2 regions of the Rhizobium sp. CB3060 genome follow, and region 1 is predicted to be linked to the other one. Evidence: riboswitches for the same ligand, from Rfam matches in the RefSeq annotation. Region 1 holds a riboswitch; the other holds the start of a gene.
What was found. A riboswitch is a leader RNA that binds a small molecule or an ion and turns the genes downstream of it on or off. The one in region 1 is predicted to bind S-adenosylmethionine.
Positions count from the first base shown of each region.

Region 2: it holds a riboswitch for S-adenosylmethionine, as region 1 does, so the genes downstream of both, metA (homoserine O-acetyltransferase MetA) here and N2601_RS00720 (O-succinylhomoserine sulfhydrylase) in region 1, are expected to answer to the same signal.

Region 1 is NZ_CP104158.1:141,220-144,627, forward strand. Features, by position in the region: gene apaG (Co2+/Mg2+ efflux protein ApaG) at 1-373, opposite strand, end outside; gene N2601_RS00720 (O-succinylhomoserine sulfhydrylase) at 700-1,884, opposite strand; SAM riboswitch at 1,928-2,006, opposite strand; gene N2601_RS00725 (2'-deoxycytidine 5'-triphosphate deaminase) at 2,079-3,173, shown strand; tRNA gene N2601_RS00730 (tRNA-Gly) at 3,232-3,305, shown strand.
Region 2 is NZ_CP104158.1:3,406,933-3,410,340, reverse strand. Features, by position in the region: gene N2601_RS16480 (vWA domain-containing protein) at 1-1,102, opposite strand, end outside; gene metA (homoserine O-acetyltransferase MetA) at 1,105-2,031, opposite strand; SAM riboswitch at 2,079-2,156, opposite strand; partial or broken gene N2601_RS16470 (NUDIX domain-containing protein) at 2,235-2,594, opposite strand; partial or broken gene N2601_RS16465 (AAA family ATPase) at 2,657-3,408, opposite strand, start outside.

The sequences.
Region 1 (3,408 bases):
GGTTGGGCGTATCCAGCGAGAAGGCGGGGATCTTGACGTGAAACAGCTTCCCGTCATCCGTCTCCATCTGATAGTGGCCGAACATCATGCCCGATGGCGTGTCGAGCGGGCAGCCTGAGGAATATTCATAGGTATCGCCGGGCCGCAGCCTGGGCTGCTCGCCCACGACGCCCGGCCCGGTCACCTCATCCACCATGCCGTTCTGATCGGTGATGTGCCAATAGCGCGTCACCAGCCGCACGGTGACGGTCGAGTGGTTGGAAATGATGATGCGGTAACCCCAGACGTAACGATCGTCTTCCGGATCGGATTGCTCCTCCAGATAAAAGGGTTCGACAACAACTTCGATGTCGTGTGTTAGTGCGCGATACATGCCTGACACCTTGGTCACTACTCCGAAACGTCGCGCGCTCAAACGAACGCACAAAGGACGCTCCAGCATTTAAGTCTAGGGCACCTTATCCGCTTTCTATGATCCCACGGAAAGCGGGATACTTAGGGGTATCCTATAAAGCGACCTGTTCCGTCAAGGAATGGATTGGTGAAAACGCCTTTGACGGATTAAACCATTCGGATTTTCAGATGTTAGGAATAACTCTAAAGGTTAATTGTCGGCGGTCGAAAGTATAGGCGCACGGTTCGTTTTCGAGATGTGTAAGCCCGCCCGAACAATATTCGGGCGGGTTTGGGTAGATATAGTCAGGCGGAAACTTGTGCCAGAGCGCGGGCGAAATCCTCGACCAGATCTTCGCTGTCCTCGATCCCCGCGGAAAAGCGCACCGTTCCCGGCGAAATGCCGAGTTCGGCACGGGCCTCGTCGGTGAGGTTCTTGTGCGTCGTGGTAGCGGGATGGGTGATCAGGCTCTTGGAGTCGCCGAGATTGTTGGAAATTTTGACGATCTCCAGTGCGTTCTGCAGCTTGAAGGCCGCTTCCTTGCCGCCCTTCAGCTCGAAGGCCACCAGCGTCGAGCCGCCGGTCATCTGCTTGGCGATGATGTCTGCCTGCGGATGGTCCTTGCGGCCGGGATAGATCACCTTGCCGACCTTGCTCTGTTCTGCGAGGAAGTCGGCGACCTTGGCGGCATTCTGCGTCTGCTGCTTGACGCGCAGCGGGAGCGTTTCGATGCCCTTCAGCAGCGTCCAGGCAGTGAACGGCGACATGGCCGGACCGGTGTGGCGGAAATAATCGTGCAGGTTTTCGTCGATCCACTGCTTGTCGGAGAGGATGACGCCGCCGAGCGAGCGGCCCTGGCCGTCGATGTGTTTGGTCGCGGAATAGACGACGATGTGCGCACCGAGCTCCAGAGGCTTCTGGAACAGCGGCGTTGCGAAGACGTTGTCGACCACGACCTTGGCGTCGATCTGGTTGGCGAGCTTGGCGACGGCGGCGATATCCACGACTTCCAGCGTCGGGTTGGTCGGGCTTTCCAGGAAGAACACCTTGGTATTCGGTCGGATGGCCTTTTCCCAGTTCTCGATGAAGCGGCCATCGACCAGCGTGCATTCGATGCCATATTTCGGCGCCAGCGTCTCGACCACCCAGCGGCAGGAGCCGAAGAGGGCACGGGCTGCGACGATATGATCGCCGGCCTTCAACTGGCAGAGAATGGCGGCAGAAACGGCGGCCATGCCGGAAGCGGTGGCGCGGGCATCTTCAGCGCCTTCGAGAGCGCACATGCGCTTCTCGAACATGTCGTTGGTGGGGCTGCCGTAGCGGGCGTAGATGAAGCCATCCGTCTCGCCCTTGAAGCGGGCTTCTGCGGCTTCCGAGGTGTCGTAGACGAAGCCCTGGGTCAGATAGATTGCTTCGGAGGTCTCGCCGAATTGCGAACGGAGAGTTCCGCCGTGAACGAGCTGGGTTGCGGGGCGCCAAGTCTTGCTCATGCCATCACCACTTTCAAAACAAAAAAACCGGTCGCGAAAGCAGACCGGTTTAACCCCGGTCCTTTTAGCCACTTGTTTAACGTGGCTGCAAGCCGACCGGCCAAATCACCACGGGATAAGTTGCAATACTGCCGTTGACCGCTTGCGTCAATTCCCTGAGTTTGGTTTTGTCTGCGGCAAATTATGGAAGAGGCATGATGGCTCGCACTACTGGAATTTTGGCCGATCGCGCAATTGCGGCGCTCTTCGAAGCGGGGCGGCTGACGAGCGAAAAGGAACTGGATGTCGATCAGATCCAGCCGGCGAGCCTTGACCTGAGGCTCAGTGCCCATGCTTTCCGTGTCCGCGCCAGCTTCATGCCCGGCCCGTCGCATCTTGTCGCCGACAAGCTCGACCGGCTGAAGCTGCATGTCGTCGATCTCTCGGAAGGCGCGGTATTGGAAACCGGCTGTGTCTACATCGTGCCGCTGATGGAGCGGCTCGACCTGCCGGCCGACATGTCCGCCTCCGCCAATCCGAAAAGCTCGACCGGCCGTCTCGACATCTTCACCCGCGTCATCACCGACCGCGCCCAGGAGTTCGACAAGATCCCGGCCGGCTATTCCGGTCCTCTTTATCTCGAAATCAGCCCGCGCACCTTCCCGATCGTCGTTCGTCGCGGCTCGCGCCTGTCGCAGATCCGCTTCCGCGTCGGCCAGGCCATGCTCTCCGAGCCGGAATTGCTGGCGCTGCACGAGAGCGAGACGCTGGTCGCCAGCAAGAAGCCGAACGTCACCGGCGGTGGCATAGCGCTCTCGATCGATCTGGCCGGCGACAAGGAAGGCCTGATCGGTTATCGCGGCAAGCACCATACGGCGGTCGTCGATGTCGACAAGAAGGCGCAGCACGATATTTTCGATTTCTGGGAGCCGCTCTATAGCCGCGGCCGCACCGAACTGATCCTCGATCCGGACGAGTTCTATATCCTCGTCTCGCGTGAAGCCGTTCATGTGCCGCCGCATTATGCCGCCGAAATGACGCCCTTCGATCCCCTGGTCGGCGAATTCCGCGTTCATTACGCCGGCTTTTTCGACCCCGGCTTCGGCCACGCCCCCGCCGGCGGCCGCGGCAGCCGCGCCGTGCTGGAAGTCCGCAGCCACGAAGTTCCCTTCATCCTCGAAGACAGCCAGATCGTCGGCCGCCTGGTCTACGAGCACATGCTGGAACAACCCTCCAGCCTCTACGGCTCCGGCCTCGGCTCCAACTATCAGGCGCAGGGCCTCAAGCTGTCGAAGCACTTCCGGCTGTGATCGCCTATTTGGCGGCCTTGACAGAGGCCGCCAACTGTTGGACATCTCTGAATGTCAGGCGGGTGTAGCTCAATGGTAGAGCAGCAGCTTCCCAAGCTGAATACGAGGGTTCGATTCCCTTCACCCGCTCCAGTTCTTCCTTCATAAACAGCTATTTATAGACGGCCTTACCGAGCGCCTACGCACTTGCCTGTCCGGTCCGAACGCGATGGGCGCACAAGCCTGATTTTCGACG
Region 2 (3,408 bases), 800 kb from region 1:
AGATCGAGGTGGTGTGGGTCCAATAGTTTTCGGGCACGGGATTGAGCCAGACGCATTTGCGGAAATGGCCGGTGATACGGCTGAGCCAGGCTTCGCCGGCCTCCCTGTTCCAATGTTCCACGGAGCCGCCGGGATGGGTGACCTCATAGGGGCTCATCGAGGCATCGCCGACGAAGACGACGCGATAGTCGGGACCGAAGGTGCGGATCAGGTCGGCCGTTGCGGTAATATCGGCGCGCCGGCGGCGATTGTCCTTCCATACGCCTTCGTAGAGGCAGTTGTGAAAATAGAAATATTCCATGTGCCGGAATTCGGCGCGGGCGGCGGAGAATAGTTCCTCGACCACACGGATATGATCATCCATCGAACCGCCGACATCGAAGAACATCAACAGTTTGACGGCATTGCGCCGCTCCGGCCGGGTCTGGACGTCGAGATAGCCGTGCTCTGCGGTGGAGCGGATCGTTCCGGAAAGATCGAGCTCTTCGGCAGCTCCTTCGCGCACCCAGCGGCGGAGCCGTTTCAGCGCCACTTTGATGTTGCGGGTGCCGAGTTCGACGCTGTCGTCGAGATTTTGAAATTCGCGGCGGTCCCAGACTTTCGCCGCCTTGCGGTGACGGGACGCGTCCTGGCCGATGCGCACGCCTTCGGGGTTATAGCCATACGCGCCGAACGGCGACGTGCCCGCCGTACCGATCCATTTCGAGCCGCCCTGGTGCCGGCCCTTCTGTTCGGCAAGACGCTGACGCAGCGTCTCCATCAGCTTTTCGAAGCCGCCGAGCGCCTCGACCAGCTTCTTTTCCTCGTCCGTCAGATGTTTTTCAGCGAGTTTGCGCAGCCATTCCTCGGGGATCGCGACCTGCTCGGCCGGCGGCGCATCGCTGCCGACCGCCTCGACACCGCGGAAGTAATCGGCAAAGACCTGATCGAAACGGTCGATGAAGCGCTCGTCCTTGATCAGCGCCGCACGGGCCAGATAGTAGAAGGCCTCGACGTCGTAATCGGCGATCCCTTCTTCCATCCCCTCCAGAAGCGACAGGAATTCCCGGAGCGTCACCGGAACCTTCGCTTCCTTCAGTTTCAGGAAGAAGGGAATGAACAAGCTCAGAACCTCTCTTGGCCGATCTCCTCGAGATCATAGGGCGTGGTCTGGTAGATCTCGTTGATCCAGTTGCCGAAGAACAGATGCGCATGGCTGCGCCAGCGGTTCTGCGGCGCGATTTCCGGGTCGTTATGCGGGAAATAATTGTGCGGCATCTTGATCGGCACGCCCGCGTTCACATCCCGAAAATATTCGTCCGCCAGCGAGGTGGAATCATACTCCACGTGATTGAACATGTAGAGCCGGTTGCAGGCCTGCTCGTGGACCAGACAGACGCCCATCTCGCTGGAGTCCATCAGGATCTGTAGCCCCGGCACCTTTTCGATGTCGGCACGGCGCACTTCCGTCCAGCGCGAGACCGGAATGGCGAAATCATCGGAGAAGCCGTTGAGATAGACCGAGGACGGCTTCAGGTTTTGGTGGCGATAGACCCCGAAGGCTTTTTCCTTCAGCGTATATTTCGGCACCCTATGGAAATGATAGGCAGCCGCCATCGCGCCCCAGCAGACGTTCATTGTGGAATGGACATTGGTCGCCGTCCAGTCGAAGATCTGCTGCATCTCGTCCCAGTAGGTGACCTCCTCATAATCCAGCAGCTCGATCGGCGCGCCGGTAATGATGAAGCCGTCGTATTTGCGGTGCTTCACCTCCTCCCAAGTCTGGTAGAAGGCGAGCAGATGCTCTTCCGATGTGTTCTTGGCCTTGTGGCCGCCGACGCGGATCAGCGAGAATTCCACCTGCAAGGGCGAGGCGCCGACAAGGCGCGCCATTTGCACTTCGGTCTTGATCTTGTTCGGCATGAGGTTGAGAAGCCCGATCTGAAGGGGGCGGATATCCTGCCGGATCGCCACCGTTTCGGTCATCACCCGCACACCCTCGCTCTGGAGGGCTTCGAACGCGGGCAGCGTATCGGGAATCTTGATGGGCATCGTTATCACTCGACAAAAACAAAAAACCGGCCGCGATAAGAATCGCTACCGGTCCGCACGCGGCCCTTTAGCGACTTTTTTAACGTGGCTGCAAGCCGGCCGGCCAAATCACCACGGGAGAAATTCAATAGACCTGCTGCCCCTGCGGGTCAATGGGCAAGCTTTTCCGGGAAAAGCGGGCGGTTGCGTATGTCGGTTGTCGCCTACAGATGACCAAGGAGCGCCTGCATGCCATAGCCGAGGCGTAGCCTGGCGTCCTCGATCGGCAGCCAGAAGAAACGGAAGCCAATCGGATCGCCGCCGCCGAACGGCGTCATTTCATAGTGAAGCCAGGTGGCGGGCGCCGTCTCGGAGATGCGGCAGCGGAAATAGTGCCGTTGGTGATGGTGCTGGCGCCCATCCTTTTCGAACCGATAGTCATGAATGCCGAGCGGATGGAGTTCGTCCGGCGCAAAACCGGTTTCCTCCTCGAATTCGCGCGCCGCCGCCGTTGCGATGCCTTCGCCGGGTTCGACAGTGCCGCCGGGAACCTGGAGTTCGACGGTGGGAAAATCCGGCTCGTCGAATACCAGCAAATGCCGACCGCTCAGCGCGTAGATCAAGACCTTCACGGCATCCGGCTGCATCATTTCCCCTGCCCGCGCGCCATGAAAGCAAGGCGTTCGAAGAGATGGACGTCCTGCTCGTTCTTCAGCAAAGCCCCATGCAGCTTCGGCAAGACGCTCTTTGCGTCGCCGCGCAGCGTGGCGGGATCGACGTCGTCGGCGACGAGGAGGCGGATCCAGTCGAGCGCTTCGGAGGTGGAGGGTTTCTTCTTCAGCCCCGGCACATCGCGGATCTCGAAAAATTGGGTGAGGGCCGACGATGCGCGTCAGCGTTTCGGCGTCGGGGAAGCGGATATAATGGAAGAAGCAGCGGCGCAGGAAAGCATCCGGCAGCTCCTTTTCATTGTTCGAGGTGATGATGACGATCGGCCGGACGGCGGCGCGGATCGTTTCGCCGGTCTCATAGACATGGAACTCCATGCGGTCGAGTTCCTGCAGCAGATCGTTCGGGAATTCGATGTCGGCCTTGTCGATCTCATCGATCAGCAGCACGCATTTCTGCGAGGCCGTAAATGCCTGCCAGAGCTTGCCTTGGCGGATGTAGTTCCTGACGTCATTGACGCGCACGTCGCCCAACTGGCTGTCGCGCAGGCGCGAGACGGCATCATACTCGTAGAGACCCTGCTGCGCCTTCGTGGTCGATTTGATATTCCACTCGATGAGGTCGAGACCGAGGGCTGCGGCGACCTGACGAGCCAGTTCCGTCTTGCCCGTCCCAGGCTCGCCCTTCACCAAAAGCGGTCGTTCCAGCCGAATGGCGGCGTTGACGGCG